Regions from separate parts of the Sporosarcina sp. FSL K6-1508 genome, predicted to be linked through region 4. Evidence: riboswitches for the same ligand, from Rfam matches in the RefSeq annotation. Region 4 holds a riboswitch; each other region holds the start of a gene.
What was found. Region 4 has a riboswitch for thiamine pyrophosphate ahead of thiT (energy-coupled thiamine transporter ThiT). Riboswitches for the same ligand answer to the same signal wherever they lie in the genome.
Positions count from the first base shown of each region.

Region 1: another riboswitch for thiamine pyrophosphate. It lies ahead of MKZ11_RS10525 (acetylornithine deacetylase); the one in region 4 lies ahead of thiT (energy-coupled thiamine transporter ThiT).
Region 2: another riboswitch for thiamine pyrophosphate. It lies ahead of tenA (thiaminase II); the one in region 4 lies ahead of thiT (energy-coupled thiamine transporter ThiT).
Region 3: another riboswitch for thiamine pyrophosphate. It lies ahead of MKZ11_RS06330 (thiamine phosphate synthase); the one in region 4 lies ahead of thiT (energy-coupled thiamine transporter ThiT).

Region 1 covers NZ_JBBOXF010000001.1:2,090,271-2,093,731, reverse strand. Annotated here, with positions in the region: gene MKZ11_RS10530 (polysaccharide deacetylase family protein) at 1-145, shown strand, start outside; gene MKZ11_RS10525 (acetylornithine deacetylase) at 289-1,554, opposite strand; TPP riboswitch at 1,671-1,773, opposite strand; gene MKZ11_RS10520 (S-layer homology domain-containing protein) at 1,791-3,461, opposite strand, start outside.
Region 2 covers NZ_JBBOXF010000001.1:2,389,783-2,393,243, forward strand. Annotated here, with positions in the region: gene MKZ11_RS11960 (ABC transporter permease) at 1-397, opposite strand, end outside; gene MKZ11_RS11965 (ABC transporter ATP-binding protein) at 394-1,143, opposite strand; gene tenA (thiaminase II) at 1,130-1,822, opposite strand; TPP riboswitch at 1,944-2,047, opposite strand; gene MKZ11_RS11975 (exonuclease SbcCD subunit D) at 2,197-3,354, shown strand; gene MKZ11_RS11980 (SMC family ATPase) at 3,351-3,461, shown strand, end outside.
Region 3 covers NZ_JBBOXF010000001.1:1,299,314-1,302,774, forward strand. Annotated here, with positions in the region: gene thiO (glycine oxidase ThiO) at 1-1,011, opposite strand, end outside; gene MKZ11_RS06330 (thiamine phosphate synthase) at 995-1,600, opposite strand; TPP riboswitch at 1,895-2,003, opposite strand; gene MKZ11_RS06335 (YebC/PmpR family DNA-binding transcriptional regulator) at 2,077-2,796, opposite strand; gene MKZ11_RS06340 (phosphoribosylaminoimidazolesuccinocarboxamide synthase) at 3,094-3,461, shown strand, end outside.
Region 4 covers NZ_JBBOXF010000001.1:1,570,481-1,573,941, forward strand. Annotated here, with positions in the region: gene map (type I methionyl aminopeptidase) at 1-697, opposite strand, end outside; gene MKZ11_RS07685 (hypothetical protein) at 804-920, opposite strand; gene MKZ11_RS07690 (hypothetical protein) at 983-1,321, opposite strand; TPP riboswitch at 1,432-1,534, shown strand; gene thiT (energy-coupled thiamine transporter ThiT) at 1,614-2,171, shown strand; gene MKZ11_RS07700 (tryptophan-rich sensory protein) at 2,213-2,947, opposite strand; gene MKZ11_RS07705 (M3 family oligoendopeptidase) at 3,107-3,461, shown strand, end outside.

The sequences.
Region 1 (3,461 bases), 520 kb from region 4:
AAATGGCTCAATGGTTCTTATGCATCCTACAAAACCCACGTCTGAGGGATTAAAATCGATGATAGATGGCATGAAAGACAAAGGATACCAACTAGGTACCGTTAGTGATTTAATGAGTGAAAAACGGATTGACGCGTTTGAATAAAGAGAAGTTTTAAATTGGAAAGTCTCATTAGTAACTAAAACGGAAAGTGTTCAAGCACTATTACTCAACGAACACTACACAGACTCTTCTATAAAAACGTCTTCCAGCAGATAGAACCGATGGAAGACGTTTTAGCGTTTCTCTTATTTTTTCATATTACACCATTCAATTATAAAGAGCATAAGCGTCTTGGTAAAAGTTAGTAACTCATCGATGCTTATCTTTTCATCGACAGAATGAGCTTCTTCCAACTTCCCGGGTCCATAGATAACTGTTGGAATTCCTGCCTCACCTAACCATCCCGCGTCTGTTACTGTTCTCGACATACCGATGACTACAGGACTTTTTTCGGTTTGCTCATGACAATCTGCAAGCAGTTGAACAGCTGCATGATCCGCGTTCATTTCCAGCGCCGGGAATATTTCTCCTCGCTCTTCAATCATCGATTTTCCGCCCCAGCGATATTGAATCGGATTTTCTCGCAGCCATGGATCCGCTTTGGCTACATGGTTAAGGTGATCTTCAATTTCATTCACCACAGATTGATACGTTTCATTCGGATAAAAGTGAACAGTGATCCAAAGTCGGCATTCATCCGCAACAAAAGCCGCATGTCTTCCACCTTCTATAACTGCCGGGTTGATAGTATTCATACCCGGTGCAAACCCCGGATACTGTTTTGTCACGGCCCAGTGACGTTCCAAGTCTTGCAGTCCAGCAATCACTTTCATCATCTTCTCGATCGCACTGGCCCCCTTGACGTTACCACCTGCATGGAGCATACTCATCCTCATCGCATCATGGAAAACTTCCTTACTTTTGATTGTTATCCAGCCGGTTATTACACCACCCTGACCATGAATTTGACGATCACTGCCATCTACTACAAGCGCGAAGTCTGCCGTATAGCCTTTTTCCATACACGAAAGTGTTCCAGCTTCTCCTGCTTCCTCCCCAATGACCGTCTGGATTTGCAAATCGCCTTTAAGTTCAACACCCAATTCCCTTACTAATTTAACGGCCATTAAAGTCGCCGCCACTGCACCTTTCATATCAGAAGTTCCCCGTCCATATGCAAAGCCATCTTTCGTCGTCAGATCAAAGACAGGCACAGTCCACTCTGTTTCATCCCCCACTTCCGCAACGTCTATATGACCATTAATGATTAAGCTATTATGCAGAGTGCCATCTGTTCCTTTTTTAATGCCTATAACATTTGGATCGCCAGAAAACACATCCCAACTAGCCGTTTCGAACTTCTCTTGTTCTAAAAAGTCTTGAATATACTTCTGCACGCCAGCTGTATTTCTTGCAGGCGGACTGACAGTTGGAAATCGGACCAGATCTCCAAGCAATCGCAACAACTCCTCTTGACGTTCATCAACCAAGCTACTGATTCTCTTTTCCATTTCACCCATCCATTCTTTATCTATATTTTACTTCAGTGAAACTGTAATGGAATAGAAAACAGCCGCCTTCCATAATTGGAAAGCGGCTGTTTTCTACATATATAAAGACAGTGATTGTAGGATTTCAGCTGCTTCCCTACGCTAGTATGAACTAGATCAGGTTCGAAGGGTTTACATGTATGATGCGTCTCAGCCTAAACGGCTCCCCTAGCAGTATCTATTTAATTAGTGTTTTTTTATAATGCGTCCGTTCGTTCTTCACCCTCTGGAAGATACTTCAATAAGTCGATATCACGTAAACCATTCTTTATTTTGGTTGTGTAGCCAAGCTTTTCATTCGATAAAAATGATGCTTTTGAAGCGATCATTTCTTCTAGCAAAGGCAAATACGTCGGATCAATATCTTTCCAAAGTTTGTACGAATTTAATAAATCCTCTAAAGTCAGATGCTTGTAATCATCGCCTTTATAATCACCCAGTGGAGAAATACGGTACCAAATATCGCCGCTATCACGAAGCCAATCATCTTTTTCCGCTACAATCGCTGTTTGAACAGCTCTAGCAGCATCTAAATATTTCTGATCATGGAACTCATTGTAGGCCATGAGTAAAATGTTCATACCGCCCAACACGTGATTCATAGAAGCATGCGTCGTCACTTCCTGTGCAATTGGGAAGTAATCTGAAATGTAATAGGATTTGTCATTCACAGGGATAACATTTCCTTTACTTTTTTGCGAAACAAGTAAGTCCGCATAATTACGTAGCGGTTCTTTCGCATTTTTGATTCCAAAATCGGCACCACTATTATAGTAGAACAACGCAATTTGCTCATTAAAACGTGTATCAATGAATGGAGCAGTAATGTCGTATAGATCTTTCAAATAGGTGCTTGTGACTTCTGTTTCCCAGTACTCTTTGTCGCCTTTGAAATTCTTCAAATTAACAAAGGAGTTGTAAATTAAGTTCTCAAAATAACGATCTTCTTGCTCATTATATAATACCAGCGCTCGATCTTCTTTTAATAGAAGCAAGTTTCTTCCATAGCCTTGCCCATTATCAGGCATTGGTTCTGTCGTTGTCGCCATTTTATTGAATGCACCACCCGCAGTATACCAATTATTACGTTTTTTATAATACTTGGCTGACTCCTGCATCCAGCTCTCCATATTCTCTTCATTTGCAAACAATTGACCATCCGCATTCATATACCATTGATCTACGATGTCATCGCCTTTTGAATTCAACGTATGAACGGATAGTAGAGTAGAGCCAACTTGGGCATACGATAATGCTTCTTTTTCACCTAGTAATTGACGCATGTAGCTGTAACCCTCATCCTCATACTCCAATGACAATTGCTTCGATAAATATGACTGTCCGACCATCCGCTCTTTCACTGACCCGTCTTGCTTTACAAAACGCAGTAAGCCTGTTGGATAGGACGTTGTGTCACTGCCAAAGACATCTTCTTCATTACGTTTAATCTTGTAGCGGTCATAACGGTTTAACTCAAATGAAGCAACTTCATTTTCTTTTTGAATAACATCAACCGTTACAGCAGATTCAGTAGGATTGTTAATTTTCGAAAACAAGAAGTAATCCCCATTATCAAAAGAACGCACCGTTAGCTCTATTATTGCACCTTGTTCTCCGACATTATATGTGTAAATATTATCTCGTGAAAACGTATTATCAATTCTCGTATGATTCGTGAAAAGGATATCCTCTGCTGATCTTAAGTAAATCGGATGTTCATCAAATGACACCTTCATTAAATGAACAGTAGAGGGAATTCGAATAAAATTAGGCGACAGCTTTAAATTAGTTAACGCATACTTTTTGATGGTTTCAATGTTACCATTTTCTACAAGTCCTTGATGCAGAACCACCGCAAAAGTAGCACG
Region 2 (3,461 bases), 820 kb from region 4:
TATTCACTGTTATCGGGAAAAATGTGATGAGCACAGTAACGGCAACTTTGCTCCAAATTGTGTATCCGAACCACAGTACAAAAATAGGTGCAAGTGCAATAATAGGAACCATTTGAGATGCAATGAGAATTGGATAGAGTGCTTTTCGTACGCCGGGACGGGAAGACATTAGCACTGCAATTGCTGTTCCTGAAATAATCGAAATGGCTAAGCCGATAACAATCGTCATCAAAGTAACCGGCAGATGTTTCAACAATAATACTTCCTTCAGTTCCCAAAAACGTATAAAAATTTGAATAGGGGAAGGTAGAATGAACGCTTTACCGTAAAGGCGTGCGCTCAACTCCCAGATACTTAGAAATCCTAAAATAATTACTAAGGATGTCGTATTTTTCACAGCGTTACCTCACTTCTAAGCTTGCCGATAAGCAGTTCTTTTAGCTGGAGCATTTCAGCGCGATGTAAATCGTTTCTTAGTCGAGGTCTTTCAAGAGGCACTTCGATTTCCACGAAAGAAGTGACAGGTTTGTTTTGCAACAGAAAAATACGATCTGACAGAAACAGTGCTTCCTCTACGTCATGTGTGATGAAAAGCACAGTTGATTTGCGCTTTTCCCATTGATTGATGAGCCACTCTTGCATAGCCAGTCGGGTGATGGCGTCGAGTGCTGAAAACGGTTCATCCAACAATAGGAGGGAATTGCCAGAAAGAACAGCGCGTAAGAAAGCGACGCGCTGCTTCATTCCACCCGAAAGTTCTTCTGGATAGTTATCCTCTGTTCCACCAAGGCCGAACTCTTGTAATAATGGTTGTACTTGTTCCTTGGCGGCCTTCTTATCTAATCCGGCTACTTCAAGTGGAAGGCATGCATTTTCTAAAATGGTTCGCCAAGGCAGTAGCAAATCTTGTTGGGGCATATAGCCGACCTTTCCGAGGCGCTGAGTATTTGGATTCCCTTCAAGAGAAATGGTACCGTTTGAGGGTTCATCTAATCCGGTTACAAGACGGAAAATCGTGCTTTTACCGGAACCGCTAACACCAATTATCGAAATAAACTCACCGGGAAGAATGTTGAATGACAGATTATCGAGTATGCTGTTGCCTGATTGGTACGTGAATGAAACACCGTCAAACGATAGCATTTATCATTTCAACTCCAGGCCACATTTGTTTTGTATTTGCCATATCCCAAAACATATATTCATAACGAGTTGTATTGAGGAAGATCTCCTCGAGCTTTAACAGTTCATGCTCCGGTTTTCCTTCTGTTGATTTGTTCATTAAATCAATACACCAGCCCGCAAGTTCCTCGAATTCATCCGAAGAATACATCTGAATCCAATCGCCATATAACGAGTGATCGGCAGCACCTGGAATAGCATTTAGCTCCTTACCGATTTCCCAGTAACTCCATGCGCAAGGAAGCAGAGCAGCCATCACTTCCGCAACGGTTCCATTTTGACAGACGTGTAACATGTAGTGCGTATAGGCAAGAACAATTGGTGACGGCTTAGCATTTTCAAGTTCCTGTTCAGAAATGCCGAACCGCAGCGCGTAGCTTCGATGCAGGGCCATTTCCTTGTTCAGCGTCCCATCGAGTAGTGTCGCAAATTTGCCCATCGTTTCCAAGTCGTCGGCTTTTACAGCCCCAATCGCAAATAGTTTTGCATAATCAATCAAATACAAGTAATCCTGTACCATATAAAACCTGAATTTATCCGGATCAAGCGTCCCATCGCCAATTCCTTGTACGAAAGGATGGCTATGATTCTGTCTCCAGATTGGTAACGTCTTTTCAAGTAATCGTTCGGTGAACTTCATAACTAAAACACTCCCCCTTTGATTTTATCCAATTAAATAAACGTAACAAAAAACCCACTCCTTGAAGAAGAAGTGGGTTGTAGACAGACAACAGTGTCCCGGAAAACAGACCGGCAGAATTATTGTGTCAGCACCTCTTCCTTACGCTGGTATTAACCAGTTCAAGTTATAAGGGTCAAGGCACATGCCTCTCTCAGCTCTGTTAGAGCACCCCTAGCGGTGGATCATATGAAATTGGACTCATTGTCATTATAGGCATACTAAAATTAGAAGGTCAACCTTAACATTGGAAAAAGTAAAAAGGAATGTATGTTTCATTTTTACGGAATTATCCTGTAAAGTAGAGAGAAAGAACATTGAAAGGGGAAATTGAAGTGAAATTTTTTCATACTGCGGACTGGCATTTAGGCAAGCTCGTTCAAGGGATTTATATGACGGACGGACAGCGTTATGTCCTTGATCAATTCATTGAGGCAATTAGAGAAGAGAAGCCGGATGCGGTCGTTATCGCAGGCGATTTATATGACCGTGCGGTACCCCCGACAGAAGCGGTTGCACTACTCGATGAAGTGCTCGGAAAAATCACCATGGAACTTGAGACACCTGTCCTTGCAATTAGCGGTAACCACGATAGCCCAGGACGCCTCCATTTTGGAAGCGGATTGATGCGAGTGAATGGTTATCATATTGCCGGTCAAATGACGAAAGAAATAGAGCCGATCGTTTTAACGGATGAATTCGGAGAAGTCCATTTTCATCTCGTACCGTTTGCAGATCCATCGATTGTAAAGCATTTATATGGTGATGAAACAATCGTGAATCATAATGATGCAATGAAAAAAGTGATAGCTGGAATTCGTGAACAAATGGCAGATGGTGCACGACATGTGTTTGTAGGACATGCGTTTGTGACACCTCACGGGGAAAGTGAAGACAATACGAGTGACTCGGAACGGCCACTGGCAATTGGCGGAGCAGAATACGTTTCGGCACATCTTTTCGAACCATTTCACTACACAGCACTTGGACATTTGCATCAGGCACATTATGTGTTAAATGAAACGGTGCGGTTTGCAGGATCGCCAATGAAATACTCGATTTCAGAAGAAAACCATAACAAAGGTTTTTTAATTATTGAACTTGATGCGGAAGGACAAGTTGTTGTTGAAAAACGTGCGTTGAAACCGAAGCACGATATGCGGACAGTTGAAGGGATTATGGAAGATATTTTATTACATACGGTGAGTGAGGACTACGTATTCGTCAAACTATTGGATGAGACACCGGTCTTATTCCCCATGGAAAAAGTTCGGTCGGTCTATCCGAATGCGATGCATGTTGAGCGTAAAGTGTTTATACAGACTGCAAATTCGAGGGATGAACAACGGATGGAACATGTGAAGCATGATGATTTAGCACTATTTAAAGCATTTTATGATGAGATGAAAGGCGAAGCGCCAGACACGGAAACGGAAACTCTTTTTGCGGAAGTGCTCCATGAAGTTATGCATAAGGAGGGGACAGGACATTGAGACCAATCCAACTAATAATGACAGCATTTGGACCATATAAAGGGATGGAAACGGTCGATTTCAGGGAATTGAAAGACAATCGGCTATTCGTCATTTCGGGTGCAACA
Region 3 (3,461 bases), 270 kb from region 4:
ATTTCCGATGATCAAATCCCGAATTATACAAGCCGTTGCAGGTGCCAATAAAATACCGTTCCTAAAATGGCCCGCCGCAATATACATATTTTCTTTTCCAGGAATCCTCCCGATATAGGGGAAGTCATCAACCGTTTTAGGACGCAGCCCTGCCCATCTATTCACAACGGGCAGGCGAGAAAGGTCAGGTATGAATTGTTCTGCAATCTCATTCAGTGCAAGATTCCCGGCATAAGTTGTCTGCAAATCTGAAATCCCGTGTTCCATTGTCGCCCCGACGACTAGCGTTCCGTCTGGGCGGGGAATGATATAACAGCCTTTATGGAAAAGTGTATAAGGCAATTGCATGCTCATTGCATTAAGCTGCATACATTGACCTTTCACCGCCGTCATCTGCAATCTTGGCACAAGTCTTGCGCTCGCAGCCCCGCCCGCTAGAACTACATGATTTGCGGTTATAACGGATGAGTTAGTTTCAATGCGGTAGTTGCTGCCGTATTCTTCGATTTCATCCGCTTGGCTATGTTCTGAAACAGTCACACCCAACTTTTGGGCCATTCTGCAAAATGCCAGACATGTCTTTTCAGGATGAACATGGGCATCCTCTTCAAAAAGATAAGCTCCGTAAGCAGGGGGAGCGACATGGGGTATACGCTGGCCAACTTGTTCGGCTGAAAGATAATGAGCATCATGCCAACGTGAAAGCGTAATTCGCTCTTGATCGGAACGGGCAAATTGAATAATCCCGCCTGGTTTATAACCAATGGCTACGCCTGTATCTAGTTGGAAATCCTTGTATAGGGCTTGGCTTTCACGGGCGAATGAATAAAATGTGTCGTTCATGTATTCAGAGTGTGCACCGAGCATTCCGCCGGCTGCTTTAGTGGTACCTTGCGCAATTTCGTTTTGTTCAAGGAGATGGACAGATAAGCCTTCTTTCGCTAAATAGTAAGCAGTACTGCACCCGATAATTCCGCCGCCAATGACCGCAACGTCAACGTTGTGCGACATGGCTTGCCTCCTGATAGATCTTTGCGGCAGCTAGGGGATTATCGCTTTCAAAAATGGCTGACATTATCGAAATACCTGCAACACCAGCTTGTTGCAACTGGGAAAGGTGATAAGGTTTAATCCCCCCGATGGCGTAAATAGGAATGGGAAGTGCCTCAGTAATTCGAGAAAGTTCTTCCGACCCGCGCGGCGGCATGCCATCTTTGGAAGTTGTTGTGAATATATGCCCATAGAGAATCCAGTCAGCGCCGGCTTTATAGGCAGTTTCCGCTTCTTCGAAGGAATGAACGGATCTGCCGAATAAAATATCAGGATACTGGTTTTTGAGTAGCGCCAGAGGCACACTGTTTCCGGGAAGCTGAACCTTTTTTATCCCCATAATCGAAGCGATATCTGTTCGCCTATGGACGATGATTTTGGTTTTATCGAATCCTGCCGTTTGTAACATTTGAATTAAATCAATGATTTCTGCATCTACTTTCGATTTTTCACGTAAGATGATTGCGTCAATAAAGGGTTCGATTGTTAACAGTGTGTCTATTAATTGCTGGCTTGTCATCCGATCATTTGTTACGGCAATCACTTTCATCAAATTCCTCCTTTATTAAAAGATAAGATGTTTTTCGAGGTGGAATTATGGCTAGCTTCAGATGCCAGCCCCTCGGGTCATAAGTCGTTTTACTGCGAGGGCTGAAGAACGCCCTCTTCGTAAACCGTCTTATGCCTGTCGGAGGCCTACAGGATGTAGGTCATGCAGCTGTTGCCACAGGAGGTGGCGCACTTAAGCTGCGTTCCTTTGTAAAGGCGCCTTCCGCTTTTCAATACAAAAAGACCACTCTCCAGGTATGGAAAGTGGTCTGTCGATGGCGTTTGAATGCACAAAAAGGAAGACATGCCACTTCCCTACGCAGGTACGAACCTGTTCAGGTAATAAGGGTAGCGGAGTGGAACTCGTTTCTCAGTCCTTTAAAAGGATTCCCCTAATGGTCAAATAGATTATGAAGTTGTCAATCAATTAGTAGCATAGCATGTCAACGGAATGAATGAAAGGGTGAACAGTTTTAATCAATCGTCTAAGTGGACGTTATGATGTACTTGTTGAACATCTTCCAAATCATCGAGGACATCAATCATTTTTTCAAATTGAGCTTGTGCTTCCGGTGAAAGCGTCAAGTCATTTTGTGCAAGCATTGTTATTTCAGCGACATTAAATTCTGTAATTCCGGCATTTTTCAATACTTCTTGAACGGCATGGAACTGGTCTGGTTCAGCATAGATGATGACCGACTCTTCCTCATCGAGGATATCCCGCACTTCGACGTCTGCATCCATTAGAAGTTCGAGAACGTCGTCAGCTGACATACCTTCAAGTCCGATAACGGCAGTAGCATCAAACATATAAGATACAGATCCGCTTACGCCCATATTACCGCCATTTTTACCGAATGCGGCACGTACTTCTGATGCAGTACGGTTAACGTTGTTTGTCAGCGTATCGACAATAACCATTGAGCCATTTGGTCCGAAACCTTCATAACGCAGCTCATCAAAGTTTTCTTCTGAACCGCCTTTTGCTTTTTCAATTGCGCGGTCAATAATCGCTTTTGGTACACTGTATGTTTTTGCGCGTTCAACGACAAATTTCAGCGCTTGATTCAATTCAGGATCCGGCTCGCCTTGCTTCGCCACGACATAAATTTCACGTCCGAACTTTGCGTAAATACGGCTTGTATCGGCATCTCTTGACGCTTTCTTTTCTTTGATATTATTCCATTTACGGCCCATGAAGTTTCACTCTCTTTCGATAGAGCTTAGATTTACTAGAACAAGTATACAACAATTGTATGCAAGTAGACGAGTAGGAAATTCAAAAAAATGGGCTGATAGGTTGTAATGGGTGAAAGTTTTGCCTGTTGTCGTACAGTAATGTGAATCAGTCGTAGAGTTTAGCCCGGCTGTCGTACAGTTTTTGTTGTGATAGGAAGAACATTATCCGATATTTACGAATAACTCTTTTTCTTATGACGGTTCTCAATTATACTAAAGGTGAACGTTCATCCTACTATAGAAGGGAACAGACGCATGGAACTCATATATAAAGGGAAAACGAAAGACGTATATAAACTGGAGGGCAATAATGTCCTGCTGAAATTTAAAGATGATGTAACCGGAGAAGATGGGGTTTTCGATCCTGGCGCGAACACAGTCGGCTTATCGATTGAAGGTGCAGGGCAATCCGGACTTCGGATGACGAAATACTTCTTTGAAAAGATGGCGGATAAAGATATTCCCACTCATTATGTAGATGCTAATATTGATGAAGTAACGATGACAGTACGATCAGCAAAAGTGTTCGGCAAAGGCCTTGAAGTGATTTGCAGATACCGTGCGGTTGGAAGCTTCTTGCGTAGATACGGCGCATATTGTGAAGAAGGACAACCATTGGATGC
Region 4 (3,461 bases):
GCTCGATTTGAGCTACGAGGGATTTGTCCGGTGTAATGAACGTCCAACCATCTCCTGATTCGATAATATGCTCCGCTTTTTCAGAGATAAAAGGTTCAACTGCGAGAACCATTCCTTCTTTTAAAAGCGTCTTATCCCAAGCGTCATAATAGTTGAGTACATGCGAAGGTTCTTCGTGCAACGCTTTACCGATACCGTGGCCAGTCAAGTTTTTGATGACTTTTAAGCCATGTTCTTTTGCTTCGCGTTCAACTGCTTTACCGATTTGATTTAAGCTAGAACCTGCTTTAACTTTTGTCATTGCACGTTCAAAAGCACTTTTAGCCACATCGCATAATTGCTGTTTCTTGTCATCGGGTGTACCAACGACAAATGAAATGCCTGTGTCAGCAAAATAACCATTGTAGGAACCAGAGACGTCAATATTAACAAGATCTCCGTCTTCTATGATGCGTGAACCAGGCATACCGTGGGCAACTTCACTGTTAACGCTGATGCATGTAAAGCCAGGAAAATCATACTCTGCGATGGGTCCCGAGATTGCACCTTTCTCTTCGAATAGGCGTCCTCCAATATCATCGATTTCTTTCGTCGTTTTACCGGGGACGGTTGCTTCTTTCATCGCTTCCCTGATTTCAGCAACAATTTTGCCGATTTTTTTTAACGCTTCAATTTCTTGCTCAGTTTTTGCAATCATTATGCACAAGTCCTTTCTTCCGTTCATTCTTTTTCATACCATACTATATCATAATGAGGTGAACAAAAATGCCTGCAAACTTTAAAAATGTTTGCAGGCTTTCAATTTATCTTCGTGGAATTGTAGTACCAGCCGCTTTTTTTTTCGACATCACTTTTCGTACAATCGGATAGACGACGGGTGCCCATTTTATAGCGGTTTTCAGTAATCTGCCAAGTTTCATCAGAAATCACTCCTAGATAAAGCATTTCTTACTTTTTCCCGTAATGGCTGTTTTGTAAACATTTATCTCAATACTTTGACGCCTTGAAATACGTTCCAAATAAGAATAGCCAATAAGAGTATTCCGTAGACAAGCATGAAAAGAAGGGGAGTTAGTTGCCAAAAGCCGAAATTTCCGCTCGGCATCTCATCCATGCTGTACGTAAAGGAAAACATTGAAAAAGAAAAAATGACTAATCCCGCAATAAGAAGTACGGTAGGAACAAGATGGGAAACAAATGAGCGTTTTGCGTGGGTTTTTACTTCCCGGTCGTCCGTAACGAAATAAACGATGACAGGCAGAAGTAAAGGGGCGAAAAAAACGCTAAAATAGCATAAGGCAGCTAGTAGTTTACTGTTCATCAAAGATATCCCTCCATTGTACTTTTACTATATCGGATACTTTCCATCCTTATTAATCATCTTGCTTAAAGGGGGGCCATCTTATACAATGTAATGGACAACTGAATTACTGGAACCACAAGGGGTGCCTATTTTGGCTGAGATTGGACAAGTTGTCCTGACCCTTAGAACCTGTAAGATTATTCTTGCGTAGGGATGTGGATGGAAATTGACATATTCGATGTCCCATCTATCCGGGATGTCTTTTTTTATGGCCACATCCTACGCTGAACTGGTAGGGGGAGGAATAAAATTGGAACGGAAAAAACTTCAACTTTTACTTGAGGTAGCTATTTTAGGTGCGATTTCATTTGTACTTGATCAGATTGGTTTTAAAATGCCACAGGGTGGGTCGGTGACACTATCGATGTTACCGATTGTCATCATGGCATTTCGTTGGGGCATTATGGGCGGCATGCTGACAGGGTTCGTATCAGGTGTATTGCAACTTCTGATGGGTGGATTTGTATTAAACCCTATACAGGCGGCGCTCGATTATTTCGTCGCTTATACGCTCGTCGGAGTAGCTGGTGTTACGCTAGCATGGCTGTTAAGCAGTAAAGCAAAAGGTAACAAAGGATCGATGGTTACTGCAATTGTCATAGGAACAGTCATCGGTGGTTTTCTTCGATATCTAATCCACTTTATCGGGGGAATCGTATTCTTTGCTTCTTATGCACCCGAAGGACAGCCTGTATGGCTTTATTCATTACTTTATAATGCAAGTTACATGATACCGGCAATTATTTTGGCAGCGATTGTAACGTCTTTATTGTTCACTACAGCACCGCGTCTTCTTGAGCGTAAATAAAAAATCGCCGTTTTCTCCTTTGTTGGAGGACGGCGATTTTTTTATTTTGTAGAGGTAAGTGATCTTCTTCTAAAGAAAATAGAGGCTGCGATGGAGGCAGCGAGAAATAGGGCTGCAGCTGAAACGAATAATTCATCTCCGCCATTTTTTACTGCAATGCCAATAAATGCCCATATGAAAACTGCGTTGAATGCTATGTCTGCATAATGGTACAAAAAATGAAGAGCAATCGCAGTAGCAAACGTTAGGTAGATAACGGTCCATAAAGGATCACTTAGACCCCACCCAGACCACTCGTGCAACGTCAGGACATAGCTGACGTTTGCAATGGTGGCGACAAAAGTCCAGCCAAGATAGACAGCAATCGGACCTCTTTCGTAAAAATGATTATCTCTTTTAGAGTACGTAAAGTAAATGGTCAATAGCGTGACGAGAAGTAGTACAATGACAACAATCGTCCATTCAAAAAAGCCAAAATGCCAGAGCAGTATCCAAGCAATGTTAAATAGGCAGCTGGTCACAAATAGGACAGCTCTTCGGGTAAATAACGCATGTTCAACTGTTGCTTTGTTTCGCATGAAGCCATACAACCAGATAGCGAGAAGCAGGTAAATAACTGCCCAAATTGAAAATACATAACCTGCTGGTGTAAATAGCACTGGTAAGCTATTTGAAATTTCCCCAGTTGTTTTACCGTTGATAGGCATTATATTCGCAGCTGCATTGACTAGGATAACTGCAATGAGCGAAAAAATCATAATCATAATTCTAAACATATTTAAATCCTCCTACTGAACAGTATACAGAGGAATGGGAGAACCTGCGAAGGAAAGTATGAACCTTCCGTCACAATTGTAATATTTCGCTTCCCGAATATTCATGTTATAATCAAGAGGTGTTTTTGGAAAATTTAGAATGAATCAGGGGGAATTATAATGACGCAAAAAATGTATTCAGAAGTGTGGGATCTTGATGTGTTTTTTAAAGGTGGAAGTGGATCACAAGAATTGCGAACACACTTGGATAATCTGAAAGAAAGTCTCAGTTCATTAGAAGAAACGGCATCTGCATTTCTAGTTCCTAAGTCAGCAGATGTAGCAAAAGAAGTGTCAATTCTAATTGAATCCCTGAAAGAGGTTGCACTTAATCTGTCGCAAGCAGGCGCTGTTATCGGGTGTTTCCTTGCGGCAGATACAACAGATAAAAAAGCATTACAACTGCAAGGTGAAACGGGCGCACTTGGGGCACGCTTTTCTACGGTCGGGCTTAAAATTAGGCAAACACTTGCAA